2 regions of the Curtobacterium sp. BH-2-1-1 genome follow, and region 1 is predicted to be linked to the other one. Evidence: predicted binding sites of a transcription regulator. Region 1 holds the regulator's gene; the other holds the start of a gene.
What was found. The regulator HspR, encoded in region 1, represses chaperone genes until heat shock. The targets are predictions, from matches to a motif close to AAGTTGAGTCNNNNNGACTCAACTT.

Region 1 (11,519 bases):
GCACCTTCTGCTGGGCCGCGGAGTTGCCCTGCGAGACGTCGGTCGCCGACGCCGCGTCAGAGGTCCGCACGGAGACGAACAGCTTGGTCGTCGCCGAGTACTCCGGGGTCGCCAGCACCGCGGCGGCGAACCCTCCGCCTGCGCCGAGGAGTGCGCCGATGAGGATGAGCAGCCAGCCCTTGCGGAAGGCCTTGGTCAGGTTCGTGGTCTCCACGGTGCCTCCGGTCGATGTCGTGCGGCCCTGATGCCGCTCATTAAATATATCACATGGTAGTATTACGAGCACCACGAGATCGGAGCAGCCATGACACGCACCTCGCCGACGTTCCGCCCGGACATCCAGGGCCTCCGGGCCATCGCGGTGTCGCTCGTGCTGCTCGAGCACGCGCACCTCGGTGTCACCGGCGGCTTCGTCGGGGTGGACGTCTTCTTCGAGATCTCCGGGTTCCTCATCACCGGGCACCTGATCCGTGAGCTGAGCACTCGCGGACGCATCGACCTCCTCGGGTTCTGGGCTCGCCGGGTCCGCCGGATCCTCCCGTCGGCGCTCCTCGTCGCACTCGTGACCCTCGCCGGTGCGGCGGTCCTGATGCCTCCACTCGTGCGACAGCAGCTCGTCGAGGCCGGGATCGCAGCACTGCTCTCGATCCCGAACCTCTACTTCGCCGCCGAGGGCACGGACTACCTCACTGGCAGCGCACCGTCGCCGTTCCAGCACTACTGGTCCCTCGGGGTCGAAGAGCAGTTCTACTTGCTCTGGCCGATCGTGCTCGCCAGCGTCTGGTGGCTCGCCCGTCGGTTGCCCGTCCGGCAGCGCTTCGCGGTCATCACGACCACGCTCACGGTCGCGGTCGTGGTCTCCCTGACACTCGGGATCGTCCTGACTTCGTACGCCCAACCGTGGGCGTTCTTCTCATTGCCGTCTCGCGCGTGGGAGCTCGGGTTGGGTGGTGTCGTCGCCATCGCGGTGCACCGCGGCGCCGTTCTCCGAGGACGCTGGACACCGATCGTCGGGTGGCTCGGGCTCGCGGGGATCCTGACCGCGGCGCTCGGGTTCGATGCGCGCACGTCCTACCCAGGGGCCGCCGTCCTGCTGCCGGTCCTCGCCACGGCTGCGCTCGTGTGGGCCGGGGCGTCGCGACACGTCGCCGATCCCGGATGCCTCCTCGGCCTGCGCCCGCTGCAGTACGTCGGCAGTGTCTCCTTCTCGCTCTACCTCTGGCACTGGCCGCTCCTGGTGATCCCGCAGGCCGCGATCGGGCTCGCGACGCCCCTGCCGCTCTGGGCACGCTGTGCCGCACTCGCGGTCGCAGTCGTGCTCGCACACGTCACGACGCGCTTCGTCGAGCACCCGTTCCGGGCAGCTGGGCGTACGGACGGACGGGCCGTGCTCGCGGGGGTGGCTTCGACCGTGACCGCGATCGCCGTGGTCCTCGCCGGGAACGCGGTCATCCCGCAGCCCGTCCTCAGGAGCCAGCGGACCGCCGCGCAGACCGTCCCGGTACCGGAGCCGCTCTTCACACCGTTCGTCCCCGAGAACGTGCGCCCGCGACTCGACGCCGCGACGGGGGCGGCCTCCGCGCCGCGCAGCGTCCGGTGTCACAACGTGGGTGCCCGTGACACATCGGTGAACACGTGCGTGCTGGGTGATCCGTCCGGCTCGATGACGGTCGCGATCGTCGGGGATTCGCACGCAGCACACTGGGTGCCCGCCGTCGAGGCGCTCGCAGCCAGGACGGCCGGGATGCGTGTCCTCGCATTCACCAAGAACGCCTGCACGATGGTCGACGTGCCCGTGCGAGCGATGGGCCGGCACTCCGTCGAGTGCGACACCTGGCGGGGCAAGGTCCTGGACCGGTTGCGTGCGGAGCAGCCCGATGTCGTCCTCGTCACCGGATCGGCCCACCTCGACCTCGTGCACGCCGAGGACCGGGCCACGCAGTGGCGCGAGGGGCTCGCCCGGACGCTCGCAGCGCTTCCTCGCGACTCGCGGGTGAGCGTCCTCCGTGACACGCCCGAGTTCGCCGAGTCCGTACCGCGATGTCTCTCGGCGAACCTCGAGAACGCCGACGCCTGCGCGATCGACCGATCTGAGGGCCTCGACGACGCATGGGCTGCGATGGAGCGCGAGACCGCCGAATCGGCGGGCCACACCTACGCCGACCTGAACGACTGGTTCTGCTCAGCGTCACGGTGCGGTGTGATCTCGGGGGACACTCTGATGTACCGGGATCACGGCCACCTCACGCGGGAGTGGGCGCGTGCGATGGTGACACCGATCGGCGAGGTGGTCCACGCCGCACGGTGAGAACGGTCACGCCCGCCGCGACGCCGTCACCGTGAACTTCGGCGTCCGCACCACCTGCCGCGTCGCCCCCACGAACCGCTCCAGCACCGGCCGGTACCGCAGGTGCGAGTTCCAGACGCACCACAGTTCCCCGCCGGACTGGAGGATCGTGGCCGCGTTCCGGAACATCGCCTCGGCCGCGTCCGTGGTCACGGTGGTGTCCGCGTGGAACGGCGGGTTGCAGAGCACGAGCTGCGCGGAGCCCTCGTCGAGTTCGTCGCCGGCGTCGCTCCGGACGACGAGCACCCGGTCCGCCACGCCGTTGGCCTCGGCCGTGGCGATCGTCGATGCCACGGCGATCTGCGACACGTCCGTGGCGATCACCCGGATGCCCGGTCGACGCCGCGCGAGTGCGGTGGCGATCACCCCGTTCCCGCAGCCGAGGTCGACGGCGGTCCGAGCGCCGGGCACCGCATCGTCCATCGCGTCGAGCAGCACCCGGGTGCCCTGGTCGAGCGAGGTCCCGGCGAACACCCCGCCGTGCGCGACGAGCGTCATCCCGAGGTCGTCGACGTGCACCGACCGCGGCCACGGGTTCGTCGCGTCCGCCCGGGTCGCCTGGGCGCGGAGCGGGTCCTGCGCGATCAGCAGCCGCGACTTCCCACGGCCGCGGGACGCCGTCACCTCGCCGAAGTACCGGCGCAGGACGTCGTTCTGCGAGAGGTTCATGTGCTTCGACACCCCGCCGCACAGCAGCACGACGTCGGGCGCGGCGAACCGGGCGACGGCACGGGCGAGCTCGTCGAGCCGGTCGTTCGACTTCGACAGCCGGAGCAGCACGAGCCGGACGTCGCGGAACGCCTGCTCGAGCGACGCGGGGTGGTGGAAGCCCCGGCGTCCGAAGGTGCCGGCGTTGGCCTCGAGCGCGCGCACCCCGACCAGGGAGTCCTGCACGACCCGGACGTCCGACGCACCGTGCACCGTGATCGCCCCGAGGGTTAGCACCCCGTACCGGTCGTCGACGACGGCGACCTCGCCGGGCTGCCGGAGCGCGTCGCCGTGCACGTGCGGCGCCTCGTCGAGGATGAATCGGTCCGTGCCGTCGATCGCGATGAGGTCCGGCGCGTCGTCGTCGCGGCGGCGGAAGAAGTCGGCGAAGTCCGGTGGCACGGCGCCAGCGTACCGATGGTCCCGGTGGGGACGGGTCAGCGCGGCCCGCGGTAGAGCACGATCTGCGTGTTCCGCTGCGGCCGCATGCCGGCACGGAGCGGCACTGCTCCGCCGGTGGTGGTCGCCGCGAACACGCGGGCGCCCGGCCGGCTGATGAGCTGGTCGGCGAGGGCCGTCTCCAGCTCGCTGACGCGCGCACGGAGCGCGCGGTTCTCGTTCTCGAGTTCGAGGACGCGGCGGATCCCCTCGAGCGAGACGCCCTCGGACCCGAGGCGTGCGATCTCGCGCAGCTGCGCGACGTCGTGCATCGAGTACCGGCGCGACCCGCCGCGCGTGCGGCCGGGCACGACCAGGCCGAGCCGGTCGTACTGCCGCAGCGTCTGCGGGTGCATCTCGGCGAGCTCCGCCGCCATCGCGATCGCGAAGACGGGCGAGTTCTCGTCCATGTCGGTCATGGCGTGTTCCTTTCCGTCGTTCGCATGGTCCGGAAACCAGACTGGAGGCACGGCGCGCGTTCCTGACGGAGCCGCGCCGCGCCTCCAGGCCGGGTCTACTGCTGGTGTTGCGCGCGGCTAGCTGCGCGCCTTGGTGAGGAGGTCCGCACGGGGGTTCTCGTCGGGCAGGGCCTCGGCGAGGGCCTCGACCGCTTCCCGCTGCTTGTCCGTCAGGTGCGACGGCACCGCGACCTGGACGGTCGCGAGCAGGTCGCCCGTCCCGTTCTTGGTGGCGACGCCGCGGCCCTTGACGCGCAGGACGCGACCCGACGGCGTGCCGGGTGCGACCTTCAGCTTGACGGTGGAGCCGCCGAGCGTCGGGACCTCGATCGTCGCTCCGAGCGCCGCCTCGACGAACGTCACGGGGACGTCCAGCCGCAGGTTCTGCCCGTCGCGCTCGAACACCGGGTGCTTGCGGACGGTGACGGTGACCACGAGGTCACCGGCCTCCCCGCCGTCGGGCGAGGGTTCGCCGCGCCCACGGAGCCGGATCTTCTGCCCGTCCGCGACCCCCGCGGGGATGCGGACGTTCACCGGACGGCCGTTGCCCTGCGAGAGCTTGACGGTGTCGCCGGCGATCGCGGTGGTGAAGTCGAGGGTCGTCGTCGCGGTGACGTCGCGGCCCTTCGTCGGCCCACCGAAGCCGCGGTAGCCGCCGGTGGTCTGGCCGAAGCCGCCGCCACCGCCGAACATCCCGCCGAGGATGTCCTCGAAGCCGCCGGCGCCACCTGCTCCGCCCTGGCCGAAGCGGACACGCTGTCCGCCCCCGCCCTGGCCGAACATGCCGCCGAAGACGTCCTCGAAGCCGCCGCCCTGGCCCGGGCCACCCGCGGTGAAGCGGGCGCCGGAGCCCATGGCGCGGACCTGGTCGTACTCCTGGCGCTGCTCCTTGTCGGAGAGCACCGAGTACGCCTCGCTGATCTCCTTGAAGCGGTTCTCGGCGGCGGCGTCGCCCGGGTTGGAGTCCGGGTGGTACTGCCGCGCGAGCTTCCGGTAGGTCTTCTTCAGCTCAGCGTCACTCGCCGTCTTGTCGACGCCGAGGACCTTGTAGAAGTCCTTGTCGAACCAGTCCTGACTGGCCATGAATCCCTACCTCCTCCCCGCGCTCAGGCCGGGACCGCCACCGCGACCTTGGCCGCACGGAGGACGCGCTCACCGAGCTTGTAGCCCGGCTCGACGACGTCCGCCACGGTCTGGCCGGTGGCGCCCGGTGTCGGGAGCTGCACGATCGCCTCGTGGATGTTCGGGTCGAAGGACTCGCCCTTCTCGCCGATCTGCACGAGCTTGAACTTCTCGAAGCCGCCGCGGATCTTCTGGCCGATGACCTGCATGGGGCCCTCAGCGAGGTCACCGTGCGCCTCGGCGCGGGTGAGGTCGTCGAGCGCCGGCAGGAGTGCCCGGACGACCTCGGCGATGGCGACCTCGCGGTTGGCCTCGCGGTCGCGCTCGACGCGCTTCCGGAAGTTCACCAGCTCGGCCTGCGCACGGAGCATGTCCGCACGCATCTCGGCGACCAGGTCGCGGTCCTCGGTGCTGAGCTTGTCCTCCGCGATGCCGCGGGCGGCGTCGGCGAGGAGTGCCTCGTCCTCCGGGGAGAGGTCGTTCGCCGCGTCCGCCGCCGGGCCCCCGGCGGCGGGGCCGTCGGTCGGTACTTCGACGTCGGGCCCCTCCGCCTCGATGAGGTCCTCGGGCTCGGCCGCGTTCGTGGCATCGCCCTCGACCTGGGGCTCGTCCTCGTTCGGCACGTTGTCCTTGGGATCCGTCATCGTTACTTCTTGTCCTTGTCGTCCTCGTCGTCCACGACCTCGGCGTCGACGATGTCCTCGTCGTCCTGTGCTGCCTGGTCGGCGGTGGGCTGCTCACCGGCCGGGGCGCCTGCGTCCTGCTGGGCGTAGATGGCCTGGCCGAGCTTGCCCTGCGACTCGTTGAGCTTGTCGAAGGCGGTCTTCACGGCCTCGTCGTCCTCGCCGGCGAGCGCGGACTTGAGGGCGTCGACGTCGGCCTGTACCTCGGACTTGACGTCCGCGGGGAGCTTCTCGTCGTTCTCCTTGATGAGCTTCTCGATCGAGTAGACGAGCTGCTCGGCCTGGTTGCGACGCTCGTTGGCCTCGCGACGGGCCTTGTCCTCGGCCGCGTGCTCCTCGGCTTCGCGGACCATGCGTTCGATGTCCTCCTTCGGCAGCGACGAGCCGCCGGAGATGACCATCGACTGCTCCTTGCCGGTGCCCTTGTCCTTCGCGGACACGTGCACGATGCCGTTCGCGTCGATGTCGAAGGTGACCTCGACCTGCGGGACGCCACGGGGAGCCGGCGCGATGCCGGTGAGCTCGAACGTGCCGAGCGGCTTGTTGTCGCGGGTGAACTCGCGCTCGCCCTGGAAGACCTGGATCGCGACCGACGGCTGGTTGTCGTCAGCGGTCGTGAAGGTCTCGCTGCGCTTGGTCGGGATCGCGGTGTTGCGGTCGATGAGCTTCGTCATCAGGCCGCCCTTGGTCTCGATGCCGAGCGACAGCGGCGTGACGTCGATGAGGAGGACGTCCTTGCGCTCGCCCTTCAGGACACCGGCCTGCAGCGCGGCGCCGACGGCCACGACCTCGTCCGGGTTGACGCCCTGGTTCGGGGACTTGCCGCCGGTCAGCGACTTGACGACCTCGGCCACGGCGGGCATGCGGGTCGAACCACCGACGAGCACCACGTGCGCGATGTCGTTGACGGAGACGCCGGCTTCCTTGATGACGTCGTTGAAGGGCTTCTTCGTGCGGTCGAGCAGGTCGGAGGTCATCTGCTCGAACTGGGCGCGCGAGATGGTCTCGTCGAGGTTGAGCGGACCGTCGGCCGTCAGCGTCAGGTACGGGAGCTGGATGCTCGCCGACATCTGCGACGACAGTTCCTTCTTCGCCTGCTCGGCGGCTTCCTTGAGGCGCTGCTTGGCGATCTTGTCCGTCGAGAGGTCGACGCCGTGCTCGTCCTTGAACTTCTTCACGAGGTAGTCGACGATGCGCTGGTCCCAGTCGTCACCACCGAGGCGGTTGTCGCCCGAGGTCGCACGGACCTGGATCGTGGAGAAGTCGTCGTCCTTGCCCACCTCGAGCAGGGAGACGTCGAACGTGCCACCACCGAGGTCGAAGACCAGGATGAGCTCGTCTTCCTTGCCCTTGTCGAGGCCGTACGCCAGTGCTGCGGCGGTCGGCTCGTTGATGATGCGGAGGACGTTCAGGCCGGCGATCTCACCGGCGTCCTTGGTGGCCTGTCGCTCGGCGTCGTTGAAGTACGCCGGCACGGTGATGACCGCGTCGGTGACGTCTTCACCGAGGTACTGCTCGGCGTCGCGCTTGAGCTTGCCGAGGATGCGGGCCGAGATCTCCTGCGGCGTGTACTTCTTGCCGTCGATGTCCGTCGTCCAGTCGGTGCCGATGTGGCGCTTGACACTCGCGATCGTCCGGTCCACGTTCGTCACGGCCTGGCGCTTGGCGGTCTCGCCGACCAGTACCTCGCCGTCCTTGGTGAAGGCGACGATCGACGGCGTGGTGCGCATGCCCTCGGCGTTGGCGATGACCGTGGGCTCACCGCCCTCGAGCACGCTGACGACCGAGTTGGTGGTTCCGAGGTCTATGCCTACTGCACGTCCCATGTGTGGGTGCTCCTTTTGTTGGTGCGGGTACTGCTGAAGTCGTTGGACTTGCGTCCGATGGACTCAACTCTACTCAGGACTGGAGGCGCGTCAACTCTGGGAGCTGAAAGTTGCGTCCGAATGGCTCAAGGTGATCTCATCACACAGTGTTGTATTTCACGTCGGTGTTTGATATTTTGGTATGGCAGCGGGGTGTCCCGCGACCACGATGACCGCGAGCCGCGGGCGACCCGATCGTCCCGAGCGAGAGCACGCGGACCGATCCCTCGAAAGGGACCACACCATGTCAAGCAAGAAGAAGCGCTTCGCGAAGGGCCTGGGCGCTTCGGCGCTCGCCGTCGCGACCCTCGCCTCCGGCCTGAGCTTTGGCTCCGCCGCCAACGCAAGCACCGCCTCCGCCGAAGTTCGCGCAGTACTCGACCCGGAGAATATTGAGTCTGGCGAATGGGGAAAGATGCACGGGCTTGCGCCGGTGTATGCCAAGGGTGCTACGTCGCCTTCACGCTACGAGTTCGCGGCGATCGGTGCCGATGATCCTTACTCTGGCAACGTTGGCGCGACCGTGGCCGTTATCGCCAGCTCTGCCGAGGCTGCCGAGAAGCAGTCCGGTTGGATCTCGCTACCGAAGGTTGGCAAGTGGCAGCGGCTGCTTGTGCGTACGCATCCGAACGAAGCAGCGCACTGCCTTTACTACATCCCCGGCTCCGGCCTGATCAGCAAGAAGTATGCCGCCGGTGGATGCATCACGAACGGGACCGATCAATTCTTCACGACGACGCCGGATGGGAAAGTTGTGCCATACGACTCGCCGACCACCCATGTGACCGGAATCTCACCGGCCGACTCCAGGGCCGTGAGCAAGTTCACAACTGGGACCTCGGCACCGCTTGATCTGCCGTGGGATGGCAAACCGATCGGTGACCAGACGCAGCTCGTGGGTGAGGTTGAGTTTGGCGCTGGTGTGGATGCTCGCGCGGTTGTGAAGGGTTCTACGGAAGAGTCGGGCCGGGTGGAGATCCGCCGCGGCTCGACCGTGATCGCGTCGGACACTGCCAACCTGGACGGCGACTACTCGATCGCGATCCCCGCCCCGGACAAGGCCGGCGACGACGAGCTCACCGTCGCACTGGTCGAGAACAACGAGGACAAGAAGACGATCGAGGTCGTCGCTGCCTACGGCGCCGGTGTCGCGATCACCGCTCCGGGCAACAACGACAACGTCTCGGGTCAGTACGAGATCCGCGGCAACGCCCAGAACGGCTCGAACGTCACCGTCCGACTGAACAACGGCACCGAGCGCGCGGTCGAGGTCAACGGCAACGGCCAGTGGTCCGCCAACGTCACGCTCCCGATGGGCGAGACGACGATCACGGCGACCCAGAAGTCGAAGGGTGCCAACACCACCACCAGTGCCGTGACGGTGAATCCGGGGCAGACGCAGGTTGAGTTGTCGGCTGATGGTCGGTTTGATGCGGTGGATCCGACGCGTCCGGCGGTGGCGTTCGGTTCCGCGCCGACGGGCTCGACGGTGGTGCTGCGGAACGCGGCCGGGGTCGAGATCGGTCGTGTGGTCGCTGCGGGTGACGCGTACCAGATTCCGATCGATCCGGCTCGCGCGGTCGGCGGGGTGAACACGTTCAGCGTGGTGATCGAGGGTGCTGAGTCCGAGCCGAAGTCGTTCATGCTGAACTACGGGCAGGCTGGTTCGACGGTGACGGTCACGACGCCGGAGAAGAACGACACCGTGGGTGCGGGCATCGTGGAGTTCGCCGGTTCTGGTCAGGCGGATGCGAAGGTCGTCGTTCGCGGGTCCTCGCGTGAGGTCGCGTCGGCGACGGTGAACGCGCAGGGTGCGTGGTCGGCGTCGTCGGTGATGGCGCTCGGTGAGGGCAAGTACGACCTGTACTTCGACCAGGTCACCAAGGGTGGTCTGACCAAGACGGTGCGGCACGCGTTCATCGTGGGTGAGGTGACGGCGCCGATCGTGGAGCACACGGTCACCGCTCCGGGTGATGGCGAGGTCGTGGACACGCTCCGTCCGACGTTCGAGGGTCGTGGGCACGAGGGTGCTGAGATCACGGTTCGTGGTGCGTCGCGCACGATCGGGTCGGCGACGGTGACGAACGGCACCTGGAAGATCGAGACCCCGTTCGACCTGTCGCCGATGGACTACAACCTCTACGTCGAGCAGCGCATGAACAACACGTTGACGGGGACGCTGCGGGCGAAGTTCACGGTGTCGCCGACGGCGTTCCGGCAGCTCGTGCTGACCGCGCCGGGTGCGAACGAGTCCGTCCTGCAGCTCCAGCCCACGTTCGTCGGGACCGCGACGCCGGAGGCGGAGATCTGGATCGGTACCAGCCGGACCACGGTCGCGACCGGGACGGTCAACGCCGATGGCACGTTCAGCATCGAGTCCGACATCCCGCTTGCTCGTGGGGGTACGTACAACCTCGAGGTGAAGCAGACCACGGCCGCGGGGAAGACCTCCAGCGTCCAGGCGCCCTTCACCATCGACCGCAACGCCCAGTAACACCACCACCAACAACGGGAGGGCCCGAAACCCTCGGGCCCTCCCGTTCTCTGACTTCTTCTTCCTGCACACGCCCTGGCCCGAACGAAAGGCGCCGTCATGCGACCCAACCGCTTCCTCCTCCCCGTCATCACCGCTACCGTGATGGTCGCCGCACTCGCCGGCTGTGCAGCTGGTGGCGAATCGAAGTCGTCGAGCTCGGCCGATGCAGCCAAGCCGTCGCCGACCGCCACCGTCCTTCCTGCCGACGAGATCCGCGTCCCCGACACCAAGGCAGATGCCGAATGCGTCGACGGCCAGGCGGTCATCGATCAGTCCGGCGCCGAGGTGACGTTGCAGGGCGCTTGCGAGAAGGTCACCGTGTCCGGCAGCGATTCGATCGTGCACCTGGGCGCGGTCGATGAGCTGATCGTGCAGAGCTCGCTCACCCGCGTCACGGTCGAAGATGCTGGGACCGTGACGGTCCTCGGCAACGGGAACGATGTCCTGTTCGGCGGCGAGGAGCCGGAGTCCATCTCGGACAAGGGCCAGCAGAACATCATCGAAGCGCAGGCGGAGTAGTCGCTGCTGACGCCAACGAGAAGGGGGCGGCAACCGATCGGTTGCCGCCCCCTTCCTTGCGTCCTGAGATCAGGCCGGGACGTAGTCGAACGTGTCCGGGTCCGGACCGGTGCGGTGCCCCTTGTCGAGCGACGAGATCGCCGTCATGTCCTCGTCGGAGAGCTCGAAGTCGAAGATCGCGAAGTTCTCCTCGACGCGGGTTCGGGTGACCGACTTCGGGAAGACGATGTCGCCGCGCTGGATGTGCCAGCGGAGGACGACCTGCGCCGCGGACTTGCCGACGTTGCCGGCGATGCGGGTGATCGTCTCGTCGTCGAGCACGAGGCCCTGCGCGATGGGCGACCAGGCCTCGGTCGCGATGCCGTGCTCGCGGTCGTAGGCGCGGAGCTCGTCCTGCGTGAGGTACGGGTGCACCTCGATCTGGTTCACGGCCGGGGTGATCGTGGTCTCGGCGGCGAGGCGGTTGAGGTGGTGGGCCTGGAAGTTGCTCACGCCGATCGAGCGGGCGGTGCCGCCGCGGTAGAGCTCCTCCATCGCCTTCCAGGTCGGCACGAAGTCCGACACGGTGGGCAGCGGCCAGTGGATGAGGAAGAGGTCGGTGTAGCCGCCGAGCAGGTCGGCCGACTTCTTGCCGTTCTCCAGCGCTGCCTCGGGGTCGTGGAAGCCGTTGTTGAGCTTCGACGTGACGAAGATCTCCTCGCGCGGGATGCCCGACGAAGCGATGGCCTCGCCGACCTCCTTCTCGTTGCCGTACATCTCGGCGGTGTCGATGTGGCGGTAGCCGACCTCGAGCGCCGCGAGCGTCGCTTCCTTCGTCTCGGAGGGGTCGATCTGGAAGACGCC
Region 2 (11,519 bases), 390 kb from region 1:
GATCGCGGTGGCGGCAGCGGGGTCGAGGCCGAACGTCGTCAGCACGACCACGCGGGGGAGCGGCCCCTCGACCGCGCCGGAGAACAGCTGCCGGACGGTCTCGACCCCGTCCATGCCCGACATCCGCATGTCGAGGAGCATCACGTCCGGTCGCAGCTCGGGGATGCGCGCCAGGGCCTCGGCACCGTCGGACGCCTCGCCGACGACGACCATGTCGTCCTGGGCGTCGAGCACGACGCGGAGGCCGGCTCGGAACAGTGCCTGGTCGTCGGTCAGCAGGATCCGGATCGGATCGGTCATCGGTTGGTCCCCCCAAGGACGTCGAACGGGATGCGGGCACGTGCGGCGAACACGTCGTCGAGGACGGCGGCGTCGAAGGACCCGCCGAGTGCGGTGAGCCGGGACTGCATGCCGGCGAGGCCACGGCCGGACCCGCGGGTGCTCACCGGCGGGACGGCGACCGGGCCGGTCCCGACCGTGCCGGCGCCGGGGGTGGCCATCCCGGCGGTCGGGACGAGGTTCTCGACCTCGAGCACCAGGTCGGCCGACCGCCACGTCTCCCGCACCGTCACCGGCATCCCGGGGGCGCCGTGTCGGAGCGCGTTCGTGAGCATCTCCTGCAGCACCCGGCGGGCGGCGGTCCCGCTCTCCGGTCCGAGCACCACCGGGACCCCGCGGACGGCCTGGTCGACGTCGACCCCGGCCTCGCGGATGCCCTGCACGATCTCCTCGAGCGACCCCGGGTCGGTCGAGGCGCCGGAGCCGTCGATGTGCCCGAGCACCTGCCGGACCTCGACGAGGGAGCTCCGGGCGGTGCTGGCGATCGTGGCGCTCACCTCGCGAATGCGGGCCTCGTCGGCGAGGAACGGCACCGAGTCGGCCTGCGCGATGATCACGGCGAGGGAGTGGCCGACCACGTCGTGCACGTCGCGGGCGATGTCCGCACGGATCCGCTCGGACTCGGCGACGTCGATGGCCCGGGTGGCGGTGGCCTCGGCCTCGGTGGCGACGGCCTCGGCTCGGGACGCCGCGGCCTCGGCGTCCGCCCGGCGTTCGGACTCGCGGTCCCGCGAACGGAAGGCCCGGACGGCGACCCCGCCCGCCCAGACCCCGAGGAGCGCTGTCACCGGCGCGGCCATCGCCAGGAACGCCTGGTCGCGCGGGCCGTTGATGAGGACGAGGAACCGGAAGCCGGTGAGTGCGAGGTAGAGCGTCGCGCTGATGCCGGCAACGAACGCCAGCAGGCCGGACACGATGACCTCACCGCGCGTGCCGACGACCGCCGCCGTGCCGATGACCACGAAGATGGCGATGTCGACGAGCGACGGCCGTTCACCGCCGCCGACCTGGACGATGCCGAGGACGACGACCATGAGCATCGCCGCGGACGGTGAGACCCGTCGGAGCGCGATCGCCCCGGCCGCGGCGAGGACCGCGAAGAAGCTCGCGTGCTCGAGCTCGAGGTCGATCGGGAGCAGGAAGACGAACGCCGCGAAGACCGCCCAGGCCACGTCGATGATGATCGAGCGGGTGGCGAGCGGCCGGATGAACGTGCGCCGTTCCGTCACGGCACGATCATCGCACGGGGGCGTCGTCCGCCGGTCACGGGACCGGCGACATCGCGATGAGGGCGGTGGCCGTGACCGTGACGATCGCGGCGCAGACCAGCAGGGTGGCGATCGTGTGCTTCGTCGAGGACTCCATGCTCCGAGCCTCGCCGAGTGGGGCACGCCGGGCATCGGGCGCACGGGTGAACGCGTTCATCCGCACGGATGAAGGCGTCTGGTCCGTCGCGACGCGACCGGGTGGCGGCCAGGAGGCGCGGGTCGGGCCCGCACCGCGCCTCCCGGCCCGCGAATCGCACGGATCTGCCGGACCCGCCCGTCGGTCAGATGGTGATCTGGCCGAGCACGCGGTGGGCGATCGAGATCGACTCACCGGACATCACCGACAGTGGCGACGCGAGGAACGCGACGAGGTCGGCGATCTGCTGCGGGCTGGAGTCGCCGGGGCCACCGGGGCGGACCTCGGTGCTGGGGGTGTCCGTCACCAGCCCCGGGTTGACGACGTTCACCGTGACACCGGAGCCGGCGGCCTCGTCGGCGAGGTTCTTCGCGATGACGCTCACCGCGGCGTTGCGGAGCGATGCGGTGATGTTGCCCGACAGGTAGGCGTTCTGTCCGCTGATCACGACGACGCGTCCGAACCCGGCCTCGCGCTGGGCGGGCAGCACCGCGTTGGCGATGCGGAGGAACCCGAGTGCCTTGCCGTCGATCGCGGTGACGACCTGCTCGGGGTCGGACTTCTTCGCCGGGTCGAGGGTGCCGGCACTCGGGGCCGCGGTGACGACGAGCGCGTCGATGCGGCCGTGCTGCTCGAGCACCCGTGCGACTCCGGCGTCGACGGAGGCCTGGTCGGCGGTGTCGATCGCGACGCTGTCGGGGGAGTCGCCGGCGCTGCGGGAGGCCACGACGACGGTCGCCCCCTCGGCCCGGAGTCGATCGGCGACGGCGGCGCCGATGTACCCCTTCCCTCCGACGACGAGCGCGACACGGTTCTGCAGTTCGAGGTCCACGCCGTCACGCTACGCCGGAACGCCTCGGGCTCGGCACACGTCGTGCACCGAGCCCGAGGCGTCGTCGGTTCGATCAGCTGCTGCGGCCGCTCCCGCCGACCGTCAGGAGCGCACCGGTGTCGGTCTCGTCCGTACGCGGCGGCTCGAACAGGCCCGAGTACGCCCGGACGGCGCTCCACCCCGCGATGAGCAGGACGGTGCCGGCGACGGCGGCGACCCACGGCACCACGGCCCACCGGTCCCAGAGCGACGGGACGGCCAGCCACGTCAGGAAGTTCCCCGCGAGGCCGCCCGTCGCCCCGAGCAGGACCGCGGTCCGTCGGTCGAGACTGGACAGCGCGAGCGCGACCGTCACGGCGGCGATCGCGGCCAGGGCGTTGACGAGGTCGAACACGGCTGCCGCTCCTACTCCCCGCTGCCGACGGCGAGCTGCTCGCGGCCACTGCCCGTGGTGACGGCGATCTTGCGGGGCTTCGCCGACTCCTTCACGGGGATCGTGACGCTCAGGACGCCGTTGTCGTAGCCGGCCGTGATGCGCTCGGCGTCGAGGCCGTCGCCGAGCGTCAGCTGACGGACGTAAGTACCCGGCTGGCGCTCTCGGGTGAGCCACTGCGAGCCCTCGGGAGCGCCGAGGGTGCGCTCGGCGCGGATGGTCAGGACCGAGCCGTCCACGTCGATGTCGACGGAACCCGGGTCGATGCCGGGCAGGTCGACGTCGAGGACGTAGTGGTCACCAGTGCGGTAGAGGTCCATCGGCATCGAGCGGGGGCCCGCGGTGCCGAGGAGGGAGCCGGCGAGACGGTCCAGCTCGCGGAACGGATCGAAGTTCATCGTCATCGGTGTCAACTCCTTCGTGTCTGGTGTTGAGTCCCCTCGACTCAACTGCGACATGTTTTAGCACTCAAGCCTGGCGAGTGCCAAAAGAACGCTCTGAATCCGCTCGGAGCGTGGGATCCCCGGCGAAATACACAGGAGTCACGGGCGTCGGCGCGGGACCCGTACCGTTTGCCCATGCGAGTCGGGGTGTACGTCGATGGGTTCAACCTCTACTACGGCGCGAGGAGCATCTGCGGTCGTTCCACTCCGGGCTGGCGGTGGCTGGATCTCCGCGCGCTGTCCGAGAACCTGCTGCGCGGACCGGGTGCGCAGTGGGGGTCGGCCACCATCGAGCGCGTCGTCTACTGCACCGCCCGGGTGAGTGGTGCGGAGAACCCGCAGGGGCAACACGACCAGGACACCTACCTCCGAGCGCTTCGACGGCACGGCGCGGTCGACGAGTTCGCCATGGGCAACTACGTCACCCGGGTCGCGACCGCACCGCTGGCGACGCCCGATCGGCGGGGACGCCCGCAGCTGACGCGCGCCGACTGGCCGCTCCAGGTCCGTGACCCGCACGGCGCCGACGTCCCCGGCGCGACCTTCATGGCATCGGTCGCCCGTCGTGAGGAGAAGGGCTCCGACGTCAACGTCGCGGCGCACCTGCTCATCGACGTGTTGACGAAGCGTGTCGACGCCGCGATCGTCATCAGCAACGACAGCGATCTCGAGTTCCCCGTCCGGCACGTGCGGACCCTCGTGCCGCTCGGACTGGTGAACCCGACGCCGGGGTACCGAGCCGGCAAGCTCGCCGGCGACCGAGATGACGGGGTCGGCGGACACTGGTGGTACCAGTTGACCGACACTGACGTGCGTGGAGCGCAGCTACCGGAACAGGTCGCCCACATCCGACGGCCCGAGTCCTGGTAGTGTCATCCCATACCACCCGGCCCCTCTGGGGCCGGGTTTTTTCATGCCCTCCGTGCGTCGCGAATGACAGCGATGTAGTTCGGCTGGGCTGACTGTTCAGTGCGTGAACCGTACAGAACACGAATTGTTCGTTTTGCTGATCGTTCACGTTGTGAAAGACTTCGGGCGTCCGATGGGGACAGCAACGACGACGAGGGGCGGTATCGCAATGCACAGCACGTACACCGGGATGCCGCGACAGGCACGGCTCGGCGGCACCCACACGCGCGTCGGTCTGACCGACCCCGCGATCATCGACGCCTACGTCGAGCGCCGCATCCAGGACCCGTCGCTCCTGTCCGGTCGCTCCGAACCGTCCTACGCCGACTTCTTCTCGGTCCCGGCGGCCTAGGCCCAGCACCCCCGATCCGCACCAGGCAGAGAGCACACCCGACCAGATGCCGTTGACCGTCGTCCGCCGTGAGCACATGCACCTCTACGCCCGGGAACCCCGGTCGCGTGCCGCGAAGGGCGCCGTGGACGCGCTCCTCCGCCTGCAGCACGCCGAGGAACAGCAGCTCGAACAGGCCCGGTCGGAGAGCGGTCTCACCAAGAACGAGTTCCTCGCCGTCCGGTACATGCTCCAGGCGCACCGGGACGGCCGGGCCATGGGTCCGAAGGACCTCGCCGTCATGCTCAACGTGTCGAACGCGTCGGTGACGAAGATCGTCGACGGGCTCGTCGAGAAGGGCGACCTCGTCCGCGCGCCGCACCCCACCGACCGTCGGGCACAGGTGCTCGAGCCCACGGTGCAGGCGGCGAAGAAGATCGACGCGTCCTACGCGCGCTTCCACGAAGCCGTGGTCGAGGTGATGGACCACCTGTCTTCTGAGGAGAACGACGTCCTCGCACGCTGCCTCGTCCAGATCACCGAGGCCCTCGTCGGTGGCGCGCCCGCTCCCGTCGACGAGTACACGGTCGACCCGGACGGCGACGCGGAGCCGTACGACTCCTGAACCGGGCGGTCCGTAGCGGCGCCGAGCCGCGCCTCCCGGAAAAAACCTTCCAGCGGTAAGTTGGGCGCATGACGCACCCTGCCGACGACGACGCGGCCCTGCCGCGACGCGGCTACCGCAAGGGTGCCGAACGACGGACGCAGATCCTCGACGAGACGATCCGCATGGTCGCCGAGCAGGGTGTCGACGCGTCCTCGCTGCGATCCGTCGCGGACGCCCTCGGGATCACCCACGCGGCGCTGCGGCACTACTTCCCGAGCCGCGACGAACTGCTGCTCGCGGTCTACCGCGAGCACGAGGTCCGCGAGCAGGGGGCACCGGACCGGATGAAGTCCGCGATCGGGGACATGCGGGAGAGCGCCTCGCGGAATCGCGCGGTCCCGGGGCTGGTGCAGCTGTACACGACCCTGGCGGCCGATGCCGTGCAGGAGGGGCACCCCGCCACGCGGGACTTCATGCGGGAACGGTTCACCCGGCTGCGGGCGGACCTGGCGGAGTTGATCGAGGCGGACCAGGCGTCCGGCCGGATCCGGGCCGACCTGGACCCCGTCGACCTGGCGTCCCTGAGCATCGCGGCGTCGGACGGACTGCAGGTGCAGTGGCTGCTCGACCCCGACGCGGTCGACGGCGAGCGGGTGCTGCGGTTGCTCGAGCAGATCGTGCCGCCGGCGGGCTGACCGGACCCGCCGGTCCTGCCACACTCGTGTCAGCGGGGCCGTGGGTCCCGCTGACGACCGGATCGGAGCAGGACCATGCACGCCGTACTCGAGTACACCTACGTCGACGACTACCTCGAGCGCCGAGATGCGTTCCGCCAGCAGCACCTCCGGGCGGCCTGGGCTGCGGCGGAGCGCGGCGAGCTGCTCCTCGGCGGTGCGGTCGGCGAGGGGACCGGACCGTTCACCGCGCTGATCGTCTTCGTCGGCGACGACGCGCTCGGGCGTGCGCGGGCGTTCGCGGCGACGGACCCGTACGTGACCGGGGGACTCGTGACGTCGTGGACCGCGCGACCGTGGACGACCGTGGTGGGCGATCTCGCGGCGGGACCGGTCCGCCCCGACTGAGGCTCTCGGGAACCGGCGACGTCGTCGGGTCAGCCGTAGCCCTCGTCGGTCAGCCGCCAGCCGGCCGGCGTGTGGCGGAAGCAGAACTGCCACCCGGGGAGGTCGCCCGGTTCGGCGCCCGTCATGTTCGTCTCGGTGACGTCGACCGGGATGCACTCCTCCGCGGATCGGCCCGTCTCCTTCGCGCTCAGTCGCGAGACCGCCCCGATGTGCCGGTAGCCGAGCAGGTCGGGGTGGTCGTCGAACCACGAGGACGGGGTGCGTCCGCCGCACCAGGCCGCGTCCGGACCGCCGCTGTCGTCGGTGAGGGCCTCGGTGACAGCACAGTCGTGTGCCTTCGCGGCCCGGAGGTAGACGCGGAGGACCTGTTCGGAGGACGCGCTCGCGGGCGGGAGCCGCACCGCCACGGTCTGCGCGTGCGTCACCGACACCACGGTCACAGTGCCGGCCGCCACGAGCACGGCGGCGACCACCCCTCCGAGCACGAGCCGACGTCTCCCCACGCGCTCATCCTGGCAGGGGGTGGACCCGCCGATCGCCCGGTGCAGCTGCGAGTCGGTGAGGGGGCGTTCAGTTGCGCGGGAGCCCTGCGACGTACGCGCCGAGCACCGCTCGGTCGTCCACGGGCGCGACCCCCGCGACGCGGTAGAGGAGCAGTGCATCGACGAGTCCGACGAGGTCGACCGCGGATCGCCGGGGGTCGTCGACGCCGATGCGGTCGAGCAGGTCCTCCGCCGTGGCGAGCAGCGCGGCGCGCACCGGGTCGGCGCCGGTGAGGGGTGCGCGGAGCGCTTCGTCGTCCCGGAGCTCCAGGAGGAGGGCCAGGCGAGCGGCTTGCGCCTCCGCCCGCTCTGCGAGGCCCTGGAGGAACGTGGCGGCGACCTCGACGACCGTCGCGTCGTCGAGTGGCTCGGGGAGACGCAACGCGCCCAGCTCCGTCGACAGCTGCTCCGTGATGCGCGCGACGACGAGCGCGGTCAGTTCGCGCCGCGTCGACGCGTAGTACGAGGTCGATCCGGCAGGCACGCCGGCCTCGGTGTCGACTGCCCGGTGCGTCAGGGCTCGGACCCCACCGCGAGCAGTGAGCCGTACTCCCGCGTCCGCCAGGTCCTCGCGTCGCCCCATGCTCTTCCCCTCTCGCCTCTACCATCGTAGTGTTCTCTACGGATGTAGAGCCGAAGGGGGCACGATGCGGGTTGCAGTGGTCGGAGGCGGGATCTCCGGAGTCGCGATCGAGGCAGCGCTGGGGGCACACGGCTGCTCGGTCACGAGGTTGTCCCGGTCATCGGGGTTCGACGTACTCGCGGACGACGCGGTCGATCGGCTGGCGTCGGTCCGGCCGCAGGTCATCGTCGAGGCGACCGGACGGTTCACGACGAGTCGGCGGCGTGCGACGGACTTCTTCACGCGCTCGACGGCGGTGGTCGGTGCGGCGGCCGAACGGTCCGGGGCGCGACACGTGGTGCTGTCCATCGTCAACTGCACCAGGTCCGAGGTGCAGGGCTACGGGTACTTCGCCGGCAAGACCGCACAGGAGCAGGCAGCGGGAGCGGCGGGCCGGGGCGCCACGATCGTCCGTTCGGCCCAGTGGTTCGAGTTCGCTGCGCAGAACCTCGAGCGGTTGCGCGTCGGGCCGATCGCGTTCGTGCCGCGGATGACCATCGCTCCGGTGTCGCTCGAAGCGGTGGCGACGGTGGTGGCCGAGGTCGCGACGGGCCGGCGGTCCGCGCCGGTCGTGGAGGTCGCCGGGCCCGAGACGACGTCCCTGTGGGCGATGACGACGGCGCTGCCGCATCCGGGCGTGGTGCCCGTCCCGATGCCGATCCCGGGCCGGACGGGCCGGGCGTTCCGGGACGGAGCGCTCCTGCCCGCGGACGACGTCGAGGTGGTCGGCCCGACGTTCCACGAGTGGCTCGCGACCGCACGGCCGTAGCCGACGCACCGGAGCCGCGCCGCGCCTCCTGGCCCCCCGTACGCAGAACGGCCGGCCCCTGTCGGAGCCGGCCGTCCTGCGGAGCGCAGAAGCTACGCGGTGAGCACCGCAGCCGACGGATCGAAGTCCTCCGGCAGCGGCGGGACACGGTCCACCGTCGACGTGATGTCGACCGCGGAACCCGACGCCGCCGCGTCACGGATGCCGAGCAGCACGTCGAGGACGTGCAGCGCGACCGCACCCGAGGCACGCTCGGGACGGTCCTCGGCGATGGCGCGGGCGAGCTCGACGACCCCGGTGCCACGGCCCCAGGTGGAGCCGATCGCCTCGAGGGTCTCGGGCTCCTCCTGGCCGTAGCGCCAGAGCTGCGACGAGCCCTCGAACGTGTTCGGGTCGGGCAGCGAGATCGTGCCGAGCGTGCCGTTGATCTCGACGAAGCCCATGCGCGGCAGCGCGTGCTGGAACGAGAACGTCGACTGGGCGGACTGCCCGCCGGCGAACTCGATCAGGGCGGCGTGGTGCGTGGGGACCTCGACCGGGAACGTCTCGCCGGCGCGGGGGCCGGACGCGATCGTGCGACGGTCGAGCGACTTCGAGGACACGGCCTGCACGCGGCTGGCGGTGCCGAACGCGTGCACGAGGGTCGTCACGTAGTACGGGCCCATGTCGAACAGGGGACCGGCGCCCTCGGCGAACAGGAAGTCCGGGTTCGGGTGCCACGCCTCGGGTCCGGGCACGTGGAACAGCGTCGTCGCGGTCAGCGGCTCGCCGATGTCACCGCGGGCGATGGCACGGAGCGCCGTCTGGATGCCCGCGCCGAGCACGGTGTCCGGCGCGGTCGCGACCCGGAGTCCCTTCGACGCAGCGGAGGCGAGCACCGCGGCGGCCGACTCGTGGTCGGTCGCGATCGGCTTCTCGGTCCACACGTGCTTGCCGGCGTCGATGATCTGGTGGTCGACCTCGGCGTGGGCCGCCGGGATCGTCAGGTTGATCACGATGCTGATGTCGTCGCGGGCGAGGAGCTCCTCGACCGAGCCGGACGCACCGACCCCGTACTCCGCCGCCTGGGCCGCTGCGCGGTCGAGCAGTACGTCGGCGACGAACCGGACCTCGACGTCGGCGAACTTGGTCAGGTTCTCCAGGTACTGCGTGGAGATGTTGCCGGCACCGATGATGCCGATCCCGACACGGGTCACTTGTCGTTGTCCTTCAGCCAGGCGAGGGACTCGGTGATGCCCTCGAAGACGTCGCCGGAGTACGCGTCGAACTCGACGACGCGGATGGCCTGCGGCGCCGCGGCGAGGATGGCCGGGACGTCGACGTCGCCCTGACCGGCGGGGGTCTGGTTCTCGAAGGCACGCTGCAGCGCCTCCGGAACGACGAGTGCACTCTCGGACGAGGGCAGCGCGGTGAGGATGTCGCCGTCGACCTTCCCGTCCTTGACGTGGATCGCGACGACGCGGTCGCCGAGCGACTTCAGGACGGCGGGGGCGTCGGCGCCACCGACGGTCGCCCAGAAGGTGTCGAGCTCGAGCACCGTCTCCGGGCTGATCTGCGAGACGAAGTGGTCGTAGACCGTGCGGCCGTCGACCTTGTTCGTGAACTCCCACTGGTGGTTGTGGTAGCCGAACTTGAGGCCGCGCGAGGCTGCCTCGGCGGTGAGGACGTTGACGCGCTCGGCGATCTTCGCGACGTCGTCGGCGGTCTGCCAGCGGTCGGTCGGGATGAACGGGTCGATGACGGTCTGGATGCCGAGGCGCTCGGCCGCGTCCCAGATCGGGGCGGTGTCCTCGGCGTCGATCACGGCGACGTGGCCGGACGGGGCCGTGAGGCCGGTGGCGGCGAAGGCGCGCTCGAGGTCCGCGGCACGCTCGACGAACGCGTAGGGCTCGACGTTCTCGTACCCGATCTCGGCGACACGGGCGATCGCCTTGTCGAGGTCTTCCGCGATGGCGTCGCGCAGCGAGTACAGCTGCACAGAGGTGGTGGGCATTGCGTGAGGCTCCTTCGGTCCTGACTGGGTGTCGCGGCACCGGGTGTCGCAGCACCGGGTGTCGCAGTCCGTCGAGGAGCGATGCTCCACGGCGAGATCGATGACGACGCTACCCCAAAAACCACCCGGTGTGTAGTTTTTGCTGCGCTCCGTGACGGACGCAGGTACATGAACGACACCTGTCGATGTATGCTCAGCCAGTCAAAACCGTGCGCAAGATGGTTTTGAACGGCGAAGCATCGACTCAAGGAGGCGTCATGAGCACACCCGAACCCGGCAGCCCGGCACTGCTGAACCCCGAAGAGGGCATCACGCAGCCGGTCAGCACGATGCGGGTGGGCATCGGCTACCAGATCGCGCTGTTCCTCGGACAGTTCGGCCTCTTCGTCGCGCTCATGGCACCGGTCTACGTGAGCATGCAGCTCAAGGCGCAGGCCCTGGTCGGGGACGACGCCGCGAACGTCATCGGCTCCGTCCTGCCGATCGGTGCGTTCGGCGCGCTCATCATGAACCCCCTGGCCGGCGCGCTGTCCGACCGCACGCGCACCCGCTGGGGCCGGCGTCGTCCGTGGCTCATGAGCGGTGTCGTCGTCTTCGCGATCGCACTCGTCTGGATCGCCTACGCACCCGACGTGCTCAACCTGACGCTCGCGTGGCTGCTCGCCCAGCTCGCCGCCAACGCGACCCTCGCCACCCTGCTGGCGAGCTTCGCCGACAACGTCCCGCAGCTCCAGCGCGGCCGGTCGTCGAGCATCATCGCGCTCGCGCAGAACCTCGCCGTACTCGCCGGCACCTACCTGTCGGTGTTCTTCGTCGCGAACCTGCCCGTGCTGTTCATCGCGCCCGGCATTCTGGCGATCATCCTCGTCGCCGTCTACGCGGTCGTCGCGCGGGACGAGCTGCCGACGTACACGCTCAAGAAGTTCACGTTCCTCAACCTCATCTCGTCGTTCTGGACGAACCCGATCAAGAACCCGGACTTCGCGTTCGCGTGGTGGTCGCGCTTCCTGATCATCCTCGCGACGTTCATGTTCACGACGTACCGGTTGCTCTACATGCAGGAGCACATCGGCATCGAGGACGCGAAGCAGGCCACCGAGGCCGTCGCGTTCGGAGTGCTGCTCTACACGATCGCGCTCCTGGTCAGCGCGGCGCTCTCGGGGTGGGCGTCCGACAAGCTGGGTCGCCGCAAGGTGTTCGTCGGCGGCTCGAC

Region 2: a site for HspR is predicted at 3,436-3,460, ahead of BJK06_RS07720 (Hsp20/alpha crystallin family protein). Genes of this name have one in related genera too.

Annotation. Positions count from the first base shown of each region.
Region 1 covers NZ_CP017580.1:1,240,518-1,252,036, reverse strand. The annotation lists gene BJK06_RS05785 (polysaccharide biosynthesis tyrosine autokinase) at 1-214, opposite strand, end outside; gene BJK06_RS05780 (acyltransferase family protein) at 305-2,308, shown strand; gene BJK06_RS05775 (class I SAM-dependent methyltransferase) at 2,315-3,457, opposite strand; gene BJK06_RS05770 (heat shock protein transcriptional repressor HspR) at 3,493-3,903, opposite strand; gene BJK06_RS05765 (DnaJ C-terminal domain-containing protein) at 4,030-5,034, opposite strand; gene BJK06_RS05760 (nucleotide exchange factor GrpE) at 5,058-5,717, opposite strand; gene dnaK (molecular chaperone DnaK) at 5,720-7,582, opposite strand; gene BJK06_RS05750 (Ig-like domain-containing protein) at 7,866-10,115, shown strand; gene BJK06_RS05745 (DUF3060 domain-containing protein) at 10,215-10,676, shown strand; gene BJK06_RS05740 (aldo/keto reductase) at 10,746-11,519, opposite strand, start outside.
Region 2 covers NZ_CP017580.1:1,626,031-1,637,549, reverse strand. The annotation lists gene BJK06_RS07740 (response regulator transcription factor) at 1-300, opposite strand, end outside; gene BJK06_RS07735 (sensor histidine kinase) at 297-1,568, opposite strand; gene BJK06_RS07730 (SDR family NAD(P)-dependent oxidoreductase) at 1,889-2,575, opposite strand; gene BJK06_RS07725 (hypothetical protein) at 2,649-2,969, opposite strand; gene BJK06_RS07720 (Hsp20/alpha crystallin family protein) at 2,981-3,412, opposite strand; gene BJK06_RS07715 (NYN domain-containing protein) at 3,587-4,321, shown strand; gene BJK06_RS07710 (hypothetical protein) at 4,530-4,712, shown strand; gene BJK06_RS07705 (MarR family winged helix-turn-helix transcriptional regulator) at 4,759-5,316, shown strand; gene BJK06_RS07700 (TetR/AcrR family transcriptional regulator) at 5,385-5,993, shown strand; gene BJK06_RS07695 (YciI-like protein) at 6,069-6,380, shown strand; gene BJK06_RS07690 (hypothetical protein) at 6,410-6,883, opposite strand; gene BJK06_RS07685 (TetR/AcrR family transcriptional regulator) at 6,951-7,505, opposite strand; gene BJK06_RS07680 (NADH(P)-binding protein) at 7,570-8,313, shown strand; gene BJK06_RS07675 (Gfo/Idh/MocA family protein) at 8,406-9,509, opposite strand; gene BJK06_RS07670 (sugar phosphate isomerase/epimerase) at 9,506-10,306, opposite strand; gene BJK06_RS07665 (MFS transporter) at 10,564-11,519, shown strand, end outside.